2 linked regions of the Dinoroseobacter shibae DFL 12 = DSM 16493 genome follow. The protein of the gene in region 1 interacts with the protein of each later gene in a pairwise test. Links are inferred from orthologs where the notes say so. Each region holds a gene or a part of one and is shown on either strand. Other genes may lie near its edges.

Region 1 (10,382 bases):
CTGGTCTATCACCCGCAACGCTTTGCGCTCGGCGCCGGTTGCGCGCGGGATGCAGACCCGCAGGTGCTGCGGGCGCAGGTCTTCGAGATGCTGGCGGAGGCCGGGGTCGCTCCCGGTGCCGTGGCCTCGCTCAATACCCTGGGCCTGAAGGCCGACGAGCCTGCGATGCATGCGCTGGCCGCCGAACTGGGCGTTCCCTTGCGGGTCTTCACCGCGGCCGAACTGGAGGCGGAGGCCGCGCGGCTCGCCACCCCGTCCGAGGTGGTCTTTGCCGAGGTCGGTTGCCACGGGGTCGCGGAAGGCGCGGCGCTGGCGGCTGCGGGGCCGGACGCGGTGCTGGTCCAGCCCAAGCGCAAGACCGCGACGACCACCTGCGCGCTGGCCCGCGCCCCCGCGCCGATCACCGCGCTGCGCGGCCGGGCACGGGGACGGGTGTCGGTCGTGGGCATCGGGCCCGGCCAGTCGGCCTGGCGCACACCCGAGGCTAGCCGCCTGGTGGCGGAGGCGGAGGAGTTGGTGGGCTACGGCCTCTATATCGACCTGCTCGGCCCGCTGGCCGCGGGCAAGGCGCGCGCGGATTTCCCCCTGGGCGGGGAAGAGGACCGCTGCCGCTACGCGCTGGAACGGGCGGGGGAGGGGCGCAACGTGGCCCTCGTGTGTTCGGGCGATGCGGGGATCTATGCCATGGGCGCGCTGGTGTTCGAGCTCTTGGACCGGGGGCCGGAGGCGCAGGGCGTGTCGGATGCCGCGCGCCGGGTGGAGGTGATTTGCGCGCCCGGTGTGAGCGCGCTGCAGGCCGCGGCGGCGCGGGCGGGCGCACCGCTGGGCCATGATTTTTGCGCGATTTCCCTGTCGGACCTGCTGACGCCGCGGGCGGATATCCTGCGGCGGCTGCGGGCGGCGGCGGAGGGGGATTTCGTCATCGCCTTCTACAACCCGGTCTCGAAGACCCGCCGGACCCTCTTGGCCGAGGCGCGCGAGATCCTGCTGGCCCACCGGCCCGCGGACACGCCCGTCCTGCTGGCGAGTTCTCTGGGACGCCCGGAGGAGGAAATCCGCTATCGCCGGCTCGACGGTCTGGAGGTGGACGAGGTCGACATGCTCACCGTGGTGCTGGTGGGCTCGTCGAATTCGAAGCTCGCGCAACTGGGCGCGGGGCCGCGCATGTACACGCCGCGCGGCTATGCGCGCAAGATCGACGGGGACCTGTCCGATGCGGGGTGATCCAAAGGCGCAGGCTGCGCCTGCATTCGATATTTCGCCGCGCGTGGCGGGCCGGGACGCTCATGGGCCCGCGTCGCGGCGGCTGTTCACGGGGTGTGCCCGACTGATGCGGGAGGATGCGCGATGACGGTCTATTTCATCGGCGCGGGGCCGGGCGATCCGGAGCTGCTGACCCTCAAGGCGCAGCGGGTGATCGGGGCCTGCCCCGTGTGCCTTTATGCCGGATCTCTGGTCCCGGCGGAGGTGGTGGCGGGCGCGCCCGCCGGGGCACGGGTGCTGGACACCGCCCCCATGACCCTCGACGACACCCACGCCGAGATTGTCGCGGCCCATGGGCGAGGGCAGGACGTGGCGCGGGTGCATTCGGGCGACCCGTCGCTCTACGGCGCCATCGCCGAGCAGATCCGGCGCCTGCGGGCGGACGGCATTCCTTACGAAATCATCCCCGGCGTGCCCGCTTATGCGGCAGCGGCGGCGGCCTTGGGACAGGAGCTGACCATCCCCGAGGTGGCGCAATCCATCATCCTGACCCGGGTGTCGATGAAATCCACCTCCATGCCCGAGCACGAGACGCTGGAGAATTTCGCCCGAACCCGCGCGACCCTGGCGATCCACCTGGGCGTGCGCAACCTGCGCGAGATCGAGCGCGTGCTGACCCCCCATTACGGGGCCGGATGTCCGGTGGTCGTGGCCTACCGCGTGGGCTGGCCGGACCAGATGTTCCTGCGCGGCACGCTGGCGGATATCCATGCCAAGGTGCGCGCCGAGAAGATCACGCGCACGGCCCTGATCCTGGTCGGCCCGGCCCTGGGCGAAGTCACCGATTTCAAGGACAGCGCGCTCTACGATCCCGAGATGCCCCATGTGCTGCGCCCCCGCGCGCGGAAGACGGGGTCCTAGTCGCGCTTGATCTTGGCGGCGTTCGGCGCATCTTCTTTATCAGCATGAGGAGGGGATGCCATGTCGGAGTTTCTGCCCAAGGAGGTGCGCGACGGCCTCAATCAGGCCCGGGTGCGGGCCGCGCGCCGGGACAAGCGGCGCCTGCGGGTCCAGGTCGGACCGGAGGCCTACACGATCCAGAGTTTCGGAGCGGAGGCTTTTACCCTGCGCGCCGACGGGGCACCGCATCTGCGCGGGCTGGTCGATATCTACAAGGGATCCGAGCACCTCTATCAGGCGCTGATCGTGACCGCCGCTCTGGATGGGCCGGAGATGCGCTATGAGTTCAAGCGCATGACCCGCACCCGCGAGAACGTGCCGCTGGATTACGATCCGGGGCCGAACGTGCCCGCGGGGTTGATTGCCCGGCAGTAGGGATCACTGCAGGTCCGCGAAAGCGTCGGCCAGCCGGTCCACGGCTTCCTGAACCCGTGCGCGCGGCATGCCGACATTGAACCGCAGGCAGCTCTCGCCGCCCTTGCCCAGTGTATGGCCGGGCGTGGCCGCGATGCGGGCTGTGCCATAGACACGCTCGGAAAATTCCGGCCGTTCCATGCCGGTGCCCGCGAAATCCACCCAGGCCAGATAGGTGCCTTGCATCGGCATGGCCGAGAGGCCGGGGATGGCGTTCACGCCGTCATTGAAGACCGCGGCGTTGCCCTCCAGGTAGGTGCAGAGCGCGTCGCACCAGGCCGCGCCCGCCGGGGAGTAGGCCGCTCGCGTGAGGGCCACGCCCAGCAGGTTGGGCTGCATGTCGAGCGTGTTGAAGAACCGGTGAAACCGCGCGCGCAGGTCGGGGTCGGGAATGGTGACGCAGCCCGTGCGCCCGCCCGCGATGTTGAAGGTCTTGGAGGCCGAGGTGGTCATCACCAGCCGGTCGGCGATCTGGGGCGCGGCGACGTGCATCGGGATATGGGTGTGGCCTGCGAAGGTCAGGTCCGCGTGGATCTCGTCGGAGATCAGCAGCAAGTCGTGACGCTGGCAGAAATCGGCGAGCGCGGTCAGCTCCTCTTGTGTCCAGACACGGCCCGCGGGGTTGTGGGGCGAGCAGGCGATGACCATGGTCTCGCGCCCCGACAGCATCCCCGCATAGGCGTCGAAATCCATGGTGTAGACCCCGTCCACGATCGCCAGGGGCAACTCCTTCACCACCCGGCCGGTCTTGGTGATCTTGGCGGCAAACTCGTGGTAGACGGGCGAGAAGATGATCACCTCGTCGCCCGGCGCGGTCAGGGCGTTCAGCGTGATGGCGATGCCGTTGCCGAGCCCGTAGGTGGTGAACATCCACTCCCGCTCCACGGTCCAGCCATGGCGGTCGCGCATCCAGCCGATGATCGCGTCCTCATAGCTTTCCAGCCCGCAGAAATAGCCGTAATCGGCGCGGGCGAGCAGGCCCTGCATGGCCTCCTGCAGAAACGGGCCTGGCGGGAAATCCATGTCCGCGATCCACATGGCCAGCCCGTCCTCGGGCGAGACGCCGAAGGCGCTCTCCATTTTGTCCCATTTGATGCAGTCAGTGTTGCGCCGGTCGATCTCGGTGTCGAAAGTCATGCCTGTCCCCTCGGGTTTGCCGCGAGGCTAACGGTCTGGCGGGCAGGTGCAAGGCCCGCCGATCCGGGCGGGGATGTTGCGCCCGGGGGGGGCGTGGATTACATCAACCGGCATGACCATTCGACCGATCCTGATCCATCCCGACCCGCGCCTCAAGAAGACCGTCGACCCGGTCGCCGAGATCACCGACGAGATCCGGCAGCTGGCCGATGACATGCTGGCCACCATGTATGACGCGCCGGGCATCGGGCTGGCCGGGCCGCAGGTGGCCGCGATGACGCGGATCATCACCATGGATTGCGCCCCCAAGGATGGCGAGCCGGACCCGATGGTTCTGATCAATCCCGAGATCGTCTGGTCCTCGGAAGAGATGAACACCTACGAGGAAGGCTGTCTGTCGATCCCCGAGATGTACGCCGATGTGGAGCGTCCGGCGGAGGTCGAGGTCCGCTGGACCACGCTGGAGGGCGGGGACGCCAGTGCCAGGTGGGGCGGGCTCCATGCCACTTGCGTGCAGCATGAGATCGACCACCTGAACGGCAAGCTGTTCATCGATTATCTCAAGCCGCTGAAGCGGCAGATGATCACCCGCAAGATGGTGAAACTGAAGCGGGAGCGTGCCCGTGCCGAGGGCTGAATCGGGCGGTCGGCGCGGCGTCGGATTTTTGTCGGGCACGTGTCGGGCAAGTGTCGGGCAAATTGTCTGACAATGATCCGACCCTTCCTCTCCTGGCCCGATGCGCGGCTGCGGACCCCCGCCGCCCCGGTGGCCGAGATCACCGACGAGATCCGCACCGTCTGGGACGACATGATCGACACGATGGAGGCGATGCCGGGGATGGGGCCGGGCGCGGGGCTGGCCGCCCCGCAGATCGGCGTGATGCAGGCGCTGGCGGTGGTCGATGCCTCCGAGGAGCGGGGCCGGGCGATCCGGATGGCGAATCCGCAAGTGCTCCATGCCAGCGCACAGCTGCGCAGCCATGAGGAGGCGTCGCCGAACCTGCCTGGCGTCTTTGCGAAGATCGACCGGCCGCGGGCGGTGACGGTGCGGTTCCTGGATGCAAATGGCGCGGTTAAGGAGCAGGATTTCGTCGGGCTCTGGGCCACCAGCGTGCAGCACCAGATCGATCACCTGGCGGGGCGGATGTATTTCGACCGGCTGAGCAAGACGAAACGCGACATGCTGCTGCGCAAGGCAAGGAAGCTGGCAAGATGAGATTGGTCTTCATGGGTACGCCCGCCTTTTCGGTACCGGTGCTCGATGCGCTGGTGGCGGCGGGGCACGAGGTGGCGGCGGTCTATTGCCAGCCGCCGCGCCCGGCGGGGCGGGGCAAGAAGCCGCGCCCGAGCCCGGTGCAGGCGCGGGCCGAGGTGCTGGGGCTTGCGGTGCGGCATCCGGTGTCCCTGAAAGGCGCCGAGGCACAGGCGGATTTCGCCGCGCTCGGGGCGGAGATCGCGGTGGTCGTGGCTTACGGTCTGATCCTGCCGCAAGCGGTGCTGGACGCGCCGGAGCATGGGTGCTGGAACATCCATGCGTCGCTCCTGCCGCGCTGGCGCGGGGCGGCGCCGATCCACCGGGCGATCCTGGCCGGGGATGCGGAGACCGGCGTGTGCATCATGCAGATGGAGGCGGGGCTCGATACCGGGCCGGTGCTGTTGCGCGAGGCGGTGGCGATCGGGGCGGAGGAGACCACGGGGGGCCTGCATGACCGGCTGTCGGCCCTGGGCGCGCGGCTGATCGTCGAGGCGCTGGCGCGGCGGGCGGAACTGGTGCCCGAGCCGCAGCCCGAGGTGGGCGTGACCTATGCCGCCAAGATCGACAAGGCAGAGGCGCGGGTGGACTGGTCGCGCCCGGCGGTCGAGGTGGACAGGCTGATCCGGGGGCTGTCGCCGGTGCCCGGGGCCTGGTGCGAGATAGCGGGCGAACGGGTGAAGCTGCTGGGATCGCGGCTGGCCGAGGGGTCGGGTGCTGCGGGACAGGTGCTGGAGGGGTTCACGCTGGCCTGCGGCGTGGGGGCGGTGGAGATCACGCGGGCGCAGCGGGCGGGCAGGAAGGCGGCCGATGCGGCGGAGATCCTGCGCGGCATGACCCTGCCCGCGCGGTTGGACTGATGCGGGGCAAGCCCGTTCGAACGGGCTTGGACACGCGATTTGGAAATCGCGTTCCAAGCGCCTTGCAAGGCGCTTGATCAAGGCGCTTCGAAGCGCCTTGGGGCTCAGCGGCCCGCTTTGGATTTGCCGGGCTTGAAGGGCGCCATGCCTTCCCGGGCCAGCGCGTCCGCGCGTTCGTTTTCCGGGTGGCCTGCATGGCCCTTGACCCATTCCCACTGCACCTCGTGCCGGGCCTGGGCGGCATCGAGCCTGCGCCAGAGGTCCTCGTTCTTCACCGGCTTCTTGGTCGAGGTTTTCCAGCCATTGCGCTTCCAGCCGTGGATCCAGCCCGTGACCCCGCCTTTCACATAGGCGCTGTCGGTCACGACGGTCAGCCTGGCGGGCCGTTCCAGCGCTTCCAGCGCGTGGATCGCGGCCAGAAGCTCCATCCGGTTGTTGGTGGTCTCGGCCTCGCCGCCCTTGAGCGCGCGCTCCTTGACGACCGTATCGCCGTCGCGGGCGATGAGCAGCGCCCCCCAGCCGCCGGGCCCCGGGTTGCCCGAACAGGCCCCGTCCGTGTAGGCGAAAAGCTCAGGCATCGGGGACCCTCCGGGAGGTGACGATGATGAAGGGATCGGTGCGGCCGGACAGCCCCTCGCCGGTGCCGAAATCCGTATGCGACACCGTCAGGCCGGCGTCGGTCAGGAGCTGCTGCAGCTCCGCGTCGGTATAGTAGGTGTAGAACCGCCCCAGCGCGTCGCGCTCTTCCCCGGTGCCGAGCTTCAGGCCCAGGTGAAACAGCCCGCTGGGGCGCAGGGCCCGGGCGATGGCCGCCAGATGGCCGGGCATCTCGGCGCGGGGCGCGTGGAGCAGGCTGAAATTGGCCCAGATCCCGTCGAAGGCGGCCGCGGCGTCGAGGTCGTCGAACCGCGCGAGCCGCGCGTCGACCCCGAGCGCGCGGGCCTGGGCCACGAATTCGGGCGTGGCGTCCATCGCCACCACCCGGTGCCCGGCCGCCTGCATCAGGGCGGCCGCGCGCCCCGGCCCGCAGCCCAGATCGAGCACATCCGCCCCGGCAGGCAGGGCGTCGAGGAAGGCCTGCAGATGCCCATCCGCGCCCTTGTCGGCGAAGCGGGCGCGGTAGCGCTCCGCCTCCCGCGCGTAGACGGCGAGGGTTTGCGGATCGCTCACACCACCACCCCGACCGCGAGGCAGGCCACGACGATGGCCGTGAGCAGCACCCGCAGGTGCATCCACCAGCGCGGCGCCAGCCCCTGCCGCCAGAACAGGTAGTCCAACGCCAGCAGCCCGATGAACCCGGCGATCAGGTTGGTCAGCGCGTTGGCCGACCCGCCGCCCACGGTGAAGAAGGCCCAGAGGGCGGGGATCACGCTGAGCCCGTAGCCGGTGGTGGCCACGGTGCCTGTGGCCTTGGTGGCAAAGCCCCAGAGCACGCCGGACATGAAGGCGAGGATGATCGTGCCGTAGAAGATCTGCACGTAAGGGCCGATGAAGCGGGGGCCGAACACCTCCATCCCGAAGGCGGCGAGGCCGGGCAAGACCAGCGTGCCCGCGCCGAAGAGGAACGGGATCAGCCCGGCGAGGCCGAGGATCAGGGCGCTGCGAGGAATGTCATTCATGGCGTCTTTCTGCCGGGCGCGAGGCCGGGCGGCAAGACCCTACGGTGTGTGAAAGAAGAACCGGACCACGTGGAAGAACACCGGGGCGGCGAAGAGCACTGAATCGAGCCGGTCGATGAACCCGCCCTGGCCGGCGAACATCGGGCCCCAGTCCTTGACGCCCCGGTCGCGTTTGATCGCGGTCATCACCAGGGTGCCGAAAAAGCCCACGGTCGCGGCGAGGCAGGCGAGCAGGGCGGCCTGCCAAGGCGCGAAGGGGGTGATCCAGTAGAGTGCCGCGCCGAGCAGGGTGGCCGAGGCGATGCCGCCGATCATGCCCTGCCAGGTCTTGGTGCGCGACAGGGTGGGCGCGATCTTGCGCCGCCCGATCAGCTTGGACCAGCTGTATTGCAGCACATCGGTGCTTTGGACCACGATCACCAGGAAGGCCAGGAGCAGGATCATCCGGTCCTCGCCGCCGGGGATGTTCAGGGTCAGAAGCGCGGGCACATGGCTCATGCAGAACACGCAGATCATCAGCGCCCATTGGGTTTCCGCGACGCGTTCGAGGAAATCGGTGCGGTCGCCCTGCAACGCCGAGAGAATGGGCAGCAGCAGGAAGGCATAGACCGGGATGAACACTGTATAGAGCCCGTACCAGCCCAGACCCACCAGCAGGAACTGCACCGGCAGCACCACGAAGAACGAGGCCGCGATGGCCCAGTGATCCGCCGTGCGTTTGGCCGTCAGCGTCATGAACTCGCGCAGGGCGGCGAAGGCGCAGATCCCGAAGAGTGTGACCACCCCGGCATCGCCGCCCAGCGAGAAGAGCGCCACCAGTGCCGAGATCGCCCACCAGGCCATGATCCGGGCGTTCAGGTTCTCGATCGTGGCGTTCTCGCCGCTGGGCGACAGGCGCTGGCGCAGCAGCCGCGCGATGACCGTCGCGAGGACCAGCAGCCCGCCGATGGCGGTGATCTCCCAGGCGAAGGGGAGGGTGGGCTCGGTCATGGCTTGCTGCCCCCATTGGGGCGCAGAGCGACCATGGCATCGGCGGCGCGGGCGAGGAAGGGGCCGATCTCTTCGCCCTCCTCGACGCGGATGGGCGCGCCGAAGGACACGGTACACAGGAGCGGGACCGGGATGACATGGCCCTTGGGCATCACGCGGTTGAGGTTCTCGATCCAGACCGGGACGAGGTCCACGGCGGGCCGGGCCCTGGAAATGTTGTAGATCCCCGATTTGAAGGGCAGGGCCGGGGCGTCGGTCATGTTGCGCTTGCCCTCGGGGAAGATGATCAGCGAGCTGCCCTCGTCCAGCGCGTCGAGGATCAGCGCGATCGGGTCCTCGTCGCCGCGATGCTCGGGGCGCCGCTCGACCATCACGGCGCGGACGACCTCATGCCCGACAAAGGCGCGGAGCCTGGATTTCAGCCAGTAGTCGCTGCCGGCCACGGGGCGGGTGGCGCGGCGCAGCCGCGGGGGCAGGACGGACCAGATCAGGATGAGGTCGGCATTGCTGGTGTGGTTGGCGTAATACACCCGTTGCCGCGGTACAGGTTCGATCCCCTGCCAGATCGCGCGCGGCGCGGTCAGCAGGCGGGCGAGCAGGATCAGCCCCCCGCCCAGCAGCCAGGCCGCGACCCCCGTCAGCAGCCGCATCAGGACGCGGGCCGGCTGCGCGTCATGCGCGCTCCAGCGCCAGACGACCGGCGAGCAGGGCGAAGACCGCCGCGAAGGACCGGTTGAGCCAGGCCATGGCGCGGGCCGAGCCGAGCACCCAGTCGCGGGCCTGGGCAGCGAAGGCGCCGTAGACGAGGAACACGGCGAAGGTCAGGGCCATGAAGACCGCGCCGAGAAGCACCATCTCGGCGGTGGCGGTAGCCGGGTTGCCCGACAGAAAGGGGGGCAGGAGGGCGAGAAAGAAGATCGACAGCTTGGGGTTCAGGATGTTGATCAGCGCACCGCGCCGGGCGATGCGCCAGCCGGGCTCGGCGGTGGTCTCGGCGCGGACCTGCAGCGCGCCGCCGTCGCGCAGCGCGCCCCAGGCGAGCCAGAGCAGGTAGGCGACGCCCGCGAATTTCACCAGGTTGAACAGGAGCGCCGAGCTGTGCAGCACCGCCGCCAGCCCGAGGGTGACGGCCAGCAGGTGCGGCACGATCCCGAGGGTGCAGCCAAGGGCGGCCCAGCCGGCGGCGCGGCGGCCTCGGCCCAGACCGAGCGCGAGAGTGTAGACCACCCCGGTGCCGGGGGCGAGGACGACCACGAAGGCGGTGAGCAGGAAAGAGGCGGTGATCATCTATGGCCCTCGGGTTACGCAACGGACCAAGGGTAAGGCGAAAGCGGTCCGCTTGACCAGCGGGTTTGCGCCGGGCGGCGGGCCTGCGTGGGGGCCAGCCCCCACCCCCCCGGAGTATTTCTGCACAGATGAAGGGGTGGGGCGCGTTGAGCTTGGCGGAGGCGTGTTAAGGTTAATGCGGTGGTGTGAGCCGGGCGGTTTGGGGGATTGCGATGTTGCGGAGGGCCGGTGCGGGGGAGTGATCGGGGGCGTCGGGGGCGCGGGTCGCCTCGAGCCAGTCGGGCTGGGCGTGATGGTGGGGATGGTGTCGCGGGACCGTGTCGCGGCAGGTCGTCGCGGCGCTTGGCGTTCGGTTTTGGTCTTTGTCCAGGGAGGGCTGAAGGGGGGCGGGCTGCATCCGCGCGGGGGCTTACGCCGTTGTTCGGGGCGCAGAGCAGGCCTTTGTCGGTGTCTCTTGCGGCCCCTGCCGGTCAATGCCGGATCGGGATTGCGCGCCTCGGCGCGTCGGTTCGGTAGGCATCGGGTCTGGCGCGATGAGATCCGCGCTGGTCAAGCTGCCGGTCGGCGTTTTCCGGTCGGCACCGAACGGTGTTGGGTACTCCCGACCTGCCCCGTCGGAACGTGGTTGGACCATGGGGGTGGGCAGAGCCGATGTTGTGC
Region 2 (10,141 bases), 100 kb from region 1 along the record:
TTGGGGGGAAACTTCGGTCGGATCGGCGTCGGACAACTGTCGGCCATGTGTCGGGCAAGTGTCGGGCACCTCCGCACGCAGGTTTCGAAAAAGTCGAACGGGCGCGCCTAGCGGACGGTGATCGTGTAGCAGCCGCCGAGCGTTTCGCCAGGCACCGCGCTGCTGCGGTTGATGGTGCAGAACTCGTCCCGGCCCTTGAAGCCCGCGTTGGGCGTATAGGTGATGCCGCGCCGGGTCAGGCCGACCGTGCCCGATTTCGGGGCCTTGCGCAGGGAGACCTCGGTTGCCTCGGTAAAATCCTGCCCGCCATTAGAGAAGAACCCGACGAAGGGGATCAGGCAGGGGCCGCTGCCGGTCATCTCGTAACTGCCGGTGCCCTTGCCGCTGGCCCATCCGCGCCCGGTGGAGCCATCGCAGGCCGCGGCGGCGAGGCCGGTGCCCATGGCAAGACAGGCCAGGGTGAGGGCGGTCAGGGACGGGATACGCATGGGAAAGCTCCGGACGTGGCAGACATGAGATTTCCCCCCACCCTAGGCGCGCCTTTGGGCGGCAGTCAAACCTGCGTCTGCGTCCCCGTTCTGCGGCGCATTCCCGAGGCGAGGCCGGTCGCGCGTGTTGCGCGCCCCGACCTCTCTGCGGTGGCTGGTCGGATCAGAGCTCCGAGGCCGGCGTGCTCACGATCTCGGGCCAGTTGGTGGTGGCCGTGTCGATGGTCTGGGTCGTCTGGCGCAGGTAGAGGTCATGCGCGCCTTCGGAGGAGTTCAGGTAAAGCTGGCCGTCCACGATGTCGAAGAATTCGGGCTGGGTGGCGATCTTCTTGCCCTTGGAGGCGCCCACAGTGCACCAGCCGCCGAAGGCCGGGGCGAAGGCGGCGGGATCGGCCTCGAAGGCCGCCTTGTTCTCGGCCGACGAGAACTTGTAGACGGCCCCGTCATACTCCGCCTTGAACTCCGCGACGCCCTTGGTGGGGGCCCCGGCAGTGTGATAGGCGACCGGATCGTAGCCGTTGATCGCGATATTCATGTCGGCGTCGGTGATGAACACCTCGTCGGCGGCGAAGGCGGTGCCGAGGGACAGGGTGGTGGCCAGGGTCGCGACGACAAAGCCGGTCCGGAGAGATTTCAGGGACAGGGTTTTGGGCATGGGGTTTTCCTCGCTGGGGTATGGTCCGAACGCCGACCGCTCTGAGAGATGTCGACGTTGCACGGTGTCCGTGCAGGTCAAGACTTGCCGCGCGGACGGGGGGAAAGCGAATAAACTCGGATCACCAAACGATCACTGCTACGGCATGCGCGCGTGATCGGGGCGGGGTGCCTGCATGCGAAATCAGGACAAAGGCTGGAGGATTTGCAACACACAAACCTGACAGGTCGAACTGTGACTGGTCACGCGGGGCATGAAGGTACTATATTCGGAATGCGACTTAGGAAGAACTCGTGGCTAACTCAGACGTCATAACCGCTTTCACGGACGAGCAAGTTTCTCGTTTGACGGGGATCTCCGTCAGGCAGCTGCGTTACTGGGATGATACGGACTTTTTTTGCCCTGAGTACGCGTGGGAAGAGCGTGGTGACCCTTTCAGCCGCATTTACAGTTACCTTGATCTCGTTTCATTGAAGGTTGTCGCCAGGCTTCGCAAGAAAGTTCCGCTTCAACGGCTGCGGATCGTAAAGCAACGACTGTCTGAGTTTGATCCCACGGTTTGGCGAGGCTTGAAGCTTTGGGTTGATGGGGATGAAGTTGCTTTCTTTCACCCAAAAACAGGGGAACCGGAGCAAGTTGTTTCGGGGCAAAAGATAATGGCGATCTCACTCGCCGAAACACTCGATGAACTGGATGCAGGGCTCAAAGAGTTTTTGAAACGAGACGACGCCTGTATCGGTCAAGTCGCCCAGAAACGTCGTGTTATGCACAACAGACGCGTTGTGGCGGGCACGCGTGTCCCTGTTTCAGCGATAAGGGCATTCCGCGAGGCAGGGTTCACCGTAACGGAGATTTTGGACGAGTATCCGACTTTGACCCAAGATGACGTTGAGGCGGCCTTGGCGGATGATGAGGCGGCTTGATACTGCCACTGTTCATGGATGAAGGCGCGCCTCGATCTGTAGGCAGGTTCCTCGCGGAAAGGAACCACAAGGTAACATATATGCAGGACGTGATGGCTAGGGGATCGCCGGACACTTTGGTCGCAGAGATTGCACAGCGCAACGAAGCGATCTTGGTTGCCGTGGATAAAGACATGCGACAGATTGCGAAGCAGAACGGTGTGGGCAAGCTGCGTTTTCGCAGTTTGCATTTACTGCAGTTTCGTTGCTCAGAGCCCCAAGCGGTCCACAGAGTCAGAGAAGCAATCGAATTGATTGAAAGCGAGTGGGAAATCGCGTGCTCTAGAGTTGCGCGCCGTTTTTGGGTGGAGATAGGTGGAAATTACATCCGTACTCACCGTTAGCTAGCCGAAGTTGCACTGCGAACGAGCCTCTACCCTAGGGCTCTGAACTCCCTGCACGACCTCATCCGCAAGGCCCTGCTTTCGGCCGGGGCGTTGCTCTTGGCGGGTTGGGGCCGCAGTTTGTGCGCTTCGGGGGTACGTCGGGCGGGGGTGGTGGCGTGCGCTGCTGAGGATTTCGGGCGCAGGAGGTGCCGGGTTTTCTGCCTGGCGTGGGCGTCGTGCCCGCCAGGCATTCCGTCATTACGGTGCAGAGGCGCCGGGGCCTGTGGCCCGCAAGCAATGAGACGCTCAAATTAATTCGCGCCCTGCGGAACCCCATGGAGTGGGGTGCGTTTGGATGATATGACTTCATCCTACTTCCACACAAAGGGGAAAGAAATGTTCCGTACTGCTACTGCGTTCGGACTTGTTTTGGCGGCTTCCACAGGAAGCCTTTACGCGGGGAACCCGGAGCCTGCGCCCGTCGCGCCGGTGATGGTGGCGCCCGTCCCGGCGCCCGCGCCCTTCTGGGCGGGTGGCTATATCGGTGCCCAGCTCGGCTACGCCTATGGCGACTTCGACATCGATGCGGCCATCGATGGCGACGACAATGATGATGGTTTCATCGGGGGTTTGACCGCCGGTTACCTGTTTGACGTGGGCTCCGGCTGGTATGTCGGCCCCGAGGTCCAGTACGACTGGGCCGATCTGGAGATCACCGAGGATGGCGGGGACACCGCGAGCTTTGACGAGATCGCGCGTCTGAAGCTCATCGTCGGGCGGGAGATCGGCAACGGCCTGCTCTACGGCACGGCGGGCATCGCCTATGGCAGCCTCGACAGCGCCGGTGACGTGTTCGACGGAATCGACGGCAGCGATACGAACTGGCTCCTTGGCCTCGGCTATGACTACCGGGTGGGCGATAACTGGACCGTCGGGGGCGAGTACATGTACCACAGCTTCGACGACGTGGACCTCAACACGCTTCACATCAAGGCGGCCTACCGCTTCTGAGGTTGACGCATCCCTCGTGACGACGGCTCAAAGCCCCGCTTCCTGCGGGGCTTTTTGCGTGGCGGGCTGGGCCTGCTCGGTGTCGGTGGGCCGATATCGCCTGTGGCGCTTGACGCCCTGACCTGACTGCCGTACGAGACCCCATCCGCAAGGCCCCGGATTCGTCCGGGGCTTTGATTTTGGTTTGGTGCCGGGCAGAGCCCCGGCCTGCGACCAAGCGAGATGGGGACCTTCGGGGCCCTTCAAACCGAGAAGCCGGGTTCTACCCGGCACGCAACAACGGAAGACAGAAAGCATGGCACTCAAGTCGTATAAGCCGACGACGCCGGGCCAGCGTGGGCTGGTTCTGATCGACCGTTCCGAGTTGTGGAAAGGCCGTCCGGTCAAATCCCTCACCGAGGGTTTGTCCAAGAAGGGTGGCCGGAACAACACTGGACGGATCACGATGCGCCGCCGGGGTGGCGGGGCAAAGCGTCTCTACCGGATCGTGGATTTCAAGCGTCGCAAGTTCGACGTGGAAGGCGTGATCACCCGGATCGAATATGACCCGAACCGGACCGCCTTCATCGCGCTGGTCACCTACACCGATGGCGAGCAGGCCTATATCCTGGCCCCTCAGCGGACTGCCGTGGGCGACAAGGTGGTGGCCTCTCAGAAGGCCGACATCAAGCCGGGCAACGCGATGCCGTTCTCGGGCATGCCGATCGGCACGATCGTGCACAACATCGAGCTCAAGCCCGGCAAGGGCGGCCAGATCGCCCGTGCGGCGGGCACCTATGCCCAGTTCGTCGGCCGCGATGGCGGCTACGCCCAGATCCGTCTGAGCTCGGGCGAGCTGCGGCTTGTGCGGCAGGAATGCATGGCCACCGTCGGTGCCGTGTCGAACCCGGACAATTCGAACCAGAACCTCGGCAAGGCGGGTCGCAACCGGCACAAGGGCATTCGTCCTTCCGTGCGCGGTGTCGTGATGAACCCCGTCGATCACCCCCATGGTGGTGGTGAGGGCCGGACCTCTGGCGGGCGTCACCCGGTCACCCCCTGGGGCAAGCCGACCAAGGGGGCCCGTACCCGCAACAAGAACAAGGCGTCCAGCAAGCTGATCATCCGCTCGCGGCACGCCAAGAAGAAGGGCCGCTGATAGATGACGCGTTCTGTTTGGAAGGGCCCCTTTGTCGACGCTTACGTCCTCAAGAAGGCCGAGAAGACCCGCGAGTCGGGCCGCAACGAAGTGATCAAGATCTGGTCGCGCCGCTCCACCATCCTGCCGCAGTTCGTGGGCCTCACCTTCGGGGTCTACAACGGTCGCAAGCACATCCCGGTGAACGTCACCGAGGACATGATCGGCCAGAAGTTTGGCGAGTACTCTCCGACCCGGACCTATTACGGTCACGCGGCGGACAAGAAAGCGAAGAGGAAGTAAGTCATGGGTAAGGACAAGAATCCCCGCCGCGTGGCTGAGAACGAGGCGATGGCCAAGACGCGCATGCTGCGCACCTCGCCGCAGAAGCTCAACCTCGTCGCGCAGATGATCCGGGGCAAGAAGGTCGACAAGGCGCTTGCCGATCTGACCTTCTCGCACAAGCGGATCGCCGTGGACGTGAAGAAGTGCCTTCAATCCGCGATCGCCAATGCCGAGAACAACCATGGGCTGGACGTCGACGAGCTGATCGTCGCGGAAGCCTGGGTCGGCAAGAACCTGACCATGAAGCGCGGGCGTCCCCGGGCCCGTGGCCGGTTCGGCAAGATCATCAAGCCCTTTGCGGAAATCACCATCAAGGTCCGTCAAGTTGAGGAGCAGGCATAATGGGTAACAAGGTTAATCCCATCGGCATGCGGCTTCAGGTCAACCGGACCTGGGACAGCCGTTGGTATGCAGACACCAAGGACTATGGTGACCTGCTGCTCGAGGATCTGAAGATCCGCGAGTTCATCAAGGAAGAATGCAAGCAGGCCGGCATCAGCCGTGTGATCATCGAGCGTCCGCACAAGAAGTGCCGGGTGACGATCCACACCGCCCGTCCCGGTGTCATCATCGGCAAGAAGGGTGCGGATATCGAAGGTCTGCGCCGCAAGATCGCGGCGATGACCGACAGCGAGCTGCATCTGAACATCGTCGAGGTCCGCAAGCCGGAGCTGGACGCGGCCCTGGTCGGCGAGAGCATCGCCCAGCAGCTGGAGCGTCGGGTGTCCTTCCGCCGCGCCATGAAGCGCGCGGTGCAGAACGCCGTGCGCATGGGCGCGCAAGGCATCCGGGTGAACCTGGCGGGGCGTCTCGGCGGTGCGGAAATCGCGCGGACCGAGTGGTACCGTGAGGGGCGTGTGCCGCTGCACACCCTGCGCGCGGATATCGACTTCGCCAATGTCGAGGCCACCACGGCCTACGGCATCATCGGGATCAAGGTCTGGATCTTCAAGGGCGAGATCATGGAGCACGATCCGCAAGCGCGCGATCGGCGTCATGCCGAGCTGCAAGAAGGCGGTGGCCCGCGTCCCCAGGGTGGCGGTCGCCCGCGCCGGGATCGCTGAGGAGTATTGAACGATGCTGCAACCAAAGCGCACGAAATTCCGCAAACAGTTCAAGGGCCGCATCCGGGGCGAGGCGAAGGGCGGGTCTGACCTGAACTTCGGCACCTACGGTCTGAAGGCCCTGCAACCCGAGCGGATCACCGCCCGCCAGATCGAAGCCGCCCGCCGGGCCATGACGCGTCACATGAAGCGTCAGGGCCGAGTCTGGATCCGGATCTTCCCGGACCTGCCGGTGACCTCCAAGCCCGTCGAAGTTCGGATGGGTAAGGGCAAGGGCTCCGTCGATTTCTGGGCCTGCAAGGTCAAGCCGGGCCGGATCATGTTCGAGATCGACGGTGTCTCCGAGCCCGTGGCCCGCGAGGCCCTGCGCCTGGCGGCCATGAAGCTGCCGATCAAGACCCGCACGGTCGTCCGCGAGGACTGGTGACCCGGTCGAAAACGCGAAAGCGTTTTCTGACCAGTTGGGTGTAGGCGGTTTTCGCAGAAAAGCGTCCGGGCCCCGCACCTTCCGAGTTTCAAGGCCCCCGCCTACACGGCGGGGGCTTTTTCGTCTCTCCCTTGCCGCGTTGGAATTACCATGACCGCAGACACGCTCAAACCCGTCGACATCGTCAAATGGATCGCCACGATCATTCAACTGATCGGCTACGGCCTGACAGGGCTCAACCTTGTGCCGTGGAACATCTGGTTCTTCTTTGCGGGTATCTTCCTGTGGTTTGCCGTGGGCGTGATGTGGAAGGACCGCGCGATCATGGTGGTCCATGTGGGCGCGTTCATCTCGCTGCTCGCGGGCTATCTGAACGCCTGATGGCGAGAGCACGTCCGTCGAGCCAGTCTCAAGCGCCTAGCGAAAATCGTTCCTATGTTGCATCGTTTGAGTAAGAGAAGACCTCGCCAGGGAACGGCTTGGTCGCGTGGAGTGCATTAAACGTGGAGCATGATCTTCTAGGCAGCTTTCTGATTTGGCCTTGGGCGTGGAATAATCTCCTCGCACTTATTCCGTTCATGTTTGGGCCACTTGCCTTCCTATCGTGGGTTGCCCATGCAAATCGACATGCTCTTGAGCGTTTTTACTTTCTATACCTGTATTACGGGCAGTGGGTTTTCTTGGCCCCCTTGGTATTCTGCCTTGGAAGTGCGCACGCTGGCCTCCGTTCTTTCGCAGAAAACCTGAGGCGGAATAGCCCTGTTCAAGAAGGGTCGGCAGTGCTCTCTTTTGAAACATATGAAGTTATGGGTGCTACAACGGCTTTTGCCGCGTTGCAGTGGGTTGAGTTCTTACTCGTTTGCTTCGTTTTACTGCATGTACAATTTTGGGTAGTTCGCTTCGTTTTCTCAAAAGACGCCGCACGACGCTGACGGTGCTCCATCCCAAGTGTTCTACCCCACCAAAACCACCGCCCAGCCCGCAAGGCCGATCTGGATCAGCTGGATCACCACCGACAGGCCGTGGAGCATACCGAAGGCTTTTTTGTCGCCGCGATCCGTGGCGGCGTTGATCTGGGCCATGAGGATCTGGCGGGCGTAGACGGTGCTGAGCGCGATCGCCGCGAACAGCCCGGCGGCCAGCGGGGAGACGAACCAGGCCGCGACCGCCGTGACCGCCGAGAGCCCGATCACCGCGAGGTAGTAGTAGGGGAAGGTGCCCCGCAGCAGTGGCCGCACCCGCTCCATCGGGAGTTGCGCGAACAGGACCGGCGCGAAGCCGAAGCTGTAGAACACCATGCCGCCCAGCAGGGTGGCGGACATCAAGAGCACAAGGTCGGTCATCGCAGCCTCCGGTTCCGGTCGCGGAACAGATAGGCGGCGTGGGCTCTCCGTCTATGCCCAGGCGTAATTGAAGCTGACGGAGATGCGTTCTTCCTCGGCCATGTTCATTGGGACCTCGTGGCGGAGCCAGCTCTCCCACAGGAGGACATCGCCGACGGCCGGTTTGGCGTAGACGAAGGTTTGCAGGTCTTCGGGGGCGTCTTTCAGCCGGGCGGGGGCGGCCATCATGCGGGCCGACCGGGGGTCTTCGAGTTTCAGGGCGGAGGTGCCTTCGGGCATGGCCACGTAGGTGGTGCCGGAGATCACCGAATGGGGGTGGATGTGGCTCGCATGCATCCCGCCCTGGGGCAGGATGTTGATCCAGATGTCTTCGAGTTTCAGCGCGCGGCCATCGAGGTCGAAGGCGAGATCCTCGGCGAAGGCGGCGACATGGGCATCGAGCGCCTTGACGAGATCGGCGAAGATCGGGAAGCGCCAGGGCAGGTCTGTGAGCGACGCGTAGGAGGTGTAGCCGGGATAGCCGTTCTGCTCGCACCAGTCCTGTCCGGCATCGTCATCTTCGGCGATCACGAGGCAGGATTTCTCCAGCTCGCCCGGGTCCAGGGCGGGTCCGAACTCGGCCAGTTGCGCGCGGTAGAGCCGGGTGACGAAGAGAGAAGTGATCGCGGGCATGGGCCTTCCTTTCCGGGTCTGGGTCGGCAACCCGACGCACCCCTTGGAAAACAGGGAAATGCGGGCTTGCCATGGGTCTCTGGGGGGCCTATACGGCCCTCTCATCTTGGACTCCACCAGAATCGAGGTGACCCGGCATGCGGCAACGCATGAAAAGGGGCCCACTGGTGACGTTGAAAAAAGGAAATGGCGATGAACGCCCAGGAACTGCGTGACAAGACGCCGGACGAGCTGCGGGATCAGCTGGCCGCGTTGAAGAAGGAAGCCTTCAACCTGCGCTTCCAGCAGGCCACCGGCCAGCTCGAGAACACTGCCCGCATGCGCTCCGTGCGCCGCGATGTGGCCCGGGTGGCCACGATCCTGACCGAAAAGGCCGCCGCTGCGGCCGCGACCGAATAAGGAGCGCCGCACATGCCCAAGCGTATTCTGAATGGCGTTGTGACCAGCGACGCGAATGCCCAGACCGTCACCGTGTCCGTGGAGCGCCGCTTCACCCACCCGGTTCTGAAGAAGACGATCCGGAAGTCGAAGAAATACCGCGCCCATGACGCCGAGAACGCGTTCAAGGTCGGGGACAAGGTCCGCATTCAGGAATGCGCGCCGATGTCGAAAACCAAACGTTGGGAAGTGATCGCCAACTGAGGCATCGCTTTCGCGATTTATCGAAACCCTGGGGCGGCTCGCATCGCTGTCTCCAAAGGTCGGGAGAAACCACATGATCCAGATGCAAACCAATCTGGATGTCGCTGACAACTCCGGCGCACGCCGTGTTCAGTGCATCAAGGTTCTGGGTGGGTCCAAGCGTAAATACGCCTCCGTCGGCGACATCATTGTCGTCTCGGTGAAGGAAGCCATCCCGCGCGGTCGCGTGAAGAAGGGCGACGTCCGCAAGGCCGTCGTCGTGCGCACCGCCAAGGAGGTCCGTCGCGAAGACGGGACCGCCATCCGCTTCGACCGCAACGCGGCCGTGATCCTCAACAACAACAACGAGCCGATCGGCACCCGGATCTTCGGGCCGGTGGTTCGCGAGTTGCGCGCGAAGAACTTCATGAAGATCATCTCGCTCGCGCCGGAGGTGCTCTGATGGCTGCGAAACTCAAGAAGGGCGACAAGGTCGTCGTGCTGGCCGGCAAGGACAAGGGCAAGGAGGGCGAGATCACGTCCGTCTCGCCGAAGACCGGCAAGGCCGTGGTTGACGGGCTGAACATCGCCATCCGCCACACCCGCCAGTCCCAGAACAGCCAGGGCGGCCGCATCCCGCAAGCGATGCCGATCGACCTGAGCAACCTGGCGCTCGTCGACAGCAACGGCAAACCGACCCGCGTCGGCTTCCGCATGGAAGACGGCAAGAAGGTCCGCTTCGCCAAGACCACGGGGGAGGTTGTCTGATGTTGGACGCTGCCACCTATACACCGCGCCTGAAGGCGGCCTATGCGGAGACGATCCGCGCCGCCATGAAGGAAGAGTTCGGTTACAAGAACGACATGATGATCCCGCGCCTGGACAAAATCGTCCTGAATATCGGCGCCGGGGCCGAGGCCGTGAAGGACAGCAAGAAGGCCAAGTCGGCTCAGGACGACCTGAGCGCGATTGCCGGTCAGCGGGCGGTCATCACCAAGGCCAAGAAGTCCATCGCGGGCTTCCGGGTGCGTGAAGACATGCCGCTCGGCGCCAAGGTCACCCTGCGCGGCGACCGCATGTACGAGTTCCTCGATCGTCTGATCACCATCG

What was found.
Region 2: the proteins of def (region 1) and rplV interact in binary tests that used the Escherichia coli proteins (3 or more experiments, as listed by UniProt). The link is inferred for Dinoroseobacter shibae DFL 12 = DSM 16493 from one-to-one orthologs.

What each region holds. Positions count from the first base shown.
Region 1 is NC_009952.1:179,260-189,641, forward strand. What follows is about bases 2,599-5,588. They hold def (peptide deformylase), read left to right. Parts: upstream 2,599-3,826; coding sequence 3,827-4,351; downstream 4,352-5,588. Other genes in these bases: DSHI_RS00885 (MalY/PatB family protein), read right to left, coding at 2,599-3,714; def (peptide deformylase), read left to right, coding at 4,424-4,930; fmt (methionyl-tRNA formyltransferase), read left to right, coding at 4,927-5,588. Outside these bases: cobJ (precorrin-3B C(17)-methyltransferase), read left to right, coding at 1-1,224; cobM (precorrin-4 C(11)-methyltransferase), read left to right, coding at 1,348-2,124; DSHI_RS00880 (hypothetical protein), read left to right, coding at 2,185-2,538; more of DSHI_RS00885, read right to left, coding at 2,542-2,598; more of fmt, read left to right, coding at 5,589-5,826; rnhA (ribonuclease HI), read right to left, coding at 5,931-6,404; DSHI_RS00910 (class I SAM-dependent DNA methyltransferase), read right to left, coding at 6,397-6,996; DSHI_RS00915 (DUF3429 domain-containing protein), read right to left, coding at 6,993-7,445; DSHI_RS00920 (phosphatidate cytidylyltransferase), read right to left, coding at 7,485-8,435; DSHI_RS00925 (lysophospholipid acyltransferase family protein), read right to left, coding at 8,432-9,085; DSHI_RS00930 (LysE family translocator), read right to left, coding at 9,108-9,722. UniProt on the Escherichia coli protein: Removes the formyl group from the N-terminal Met of newly synthesized proteins. Requires at least a dipeptide for an efficient rate of reaction. N-terminal L-methionine is a prerequisite for activity but the enzyme has broad specificity at other positions.
Region 2 is NC_009952.1:281,672-291,812, forward strand. Bases 3,807-6,555 are described here. They hold rplV (50S ribosomal protein L22), read left to right. Parts: upstream 3,807-4,865; coding sequence 4,866-5,246; downstream 5,247-6,555. Other genes in these bases: rplB (50S ribosomal protein L2), read left to right, coding at 3,807-4,580; rpsS (30S ribosomal protein S19), read left to right, coding at 4,584-4,862; rpsC (30S ribosomal protein S3), read left to right, coding at 5,246-5,968; rplP (50S ribosomal protein L16), read left to right, coding at 5,982-6,395; DSHI_RS01445 (DUF6552 family protein), read left to right, coding at 6,546-6,555. In the rest of the region: DSHI_RS01395 (hypothetical protein), read right to left, coding at 108-488; DSHI_RS01400 (YHS domain-containing (seleno)protein), read right to left, coding at 652-1,143; DSHI_RS01405 (DUF433 domain-containing protein), read left to right, coding at 1,437-2,066; DSHI_RS01410 (DUF5615 family PIN-like protein), read left to right, coding at 2,081-2,449; DSHI_RS01415 (outer membrane protein), read left to right, coding at 2,828-3,442; more of rplB, read left to right, coding at 3,738-3,806; more of DSHI_RS01445, read left to right, coding at 6,556-6,776; DSHI_RS01450 (DUF4149 domain-containing protein), read right to left, coding at 7,349-7,738; DSHI_RS01455 (2OG-Fe(II) oxygenase family protein), read right to left, coding at 7,790-8,410; rpmC (50S ribosomal protein L29), read left to right, coding at 8,603-8,809; rpsQ (30S ribosomal protein S17), read left to right, coding at 8,822-9,052; rplN (50S ribosomal protein L14), read left to right, coding at 9,126-9,494; rplX (50S ribosomal protein L24), read left to right, coding at 9,494-9,799; rplE (50S ribosomal protein L5), read left to right, coding at 9,799-10,141. UniProt on the Escherichia coli protein: This protein binds specifically to 23S rRNA; its binding is stimulated by other ribosomal proteins, e.g. uL4, bL17, and bL20. It is important during the early stages of 50S assembly.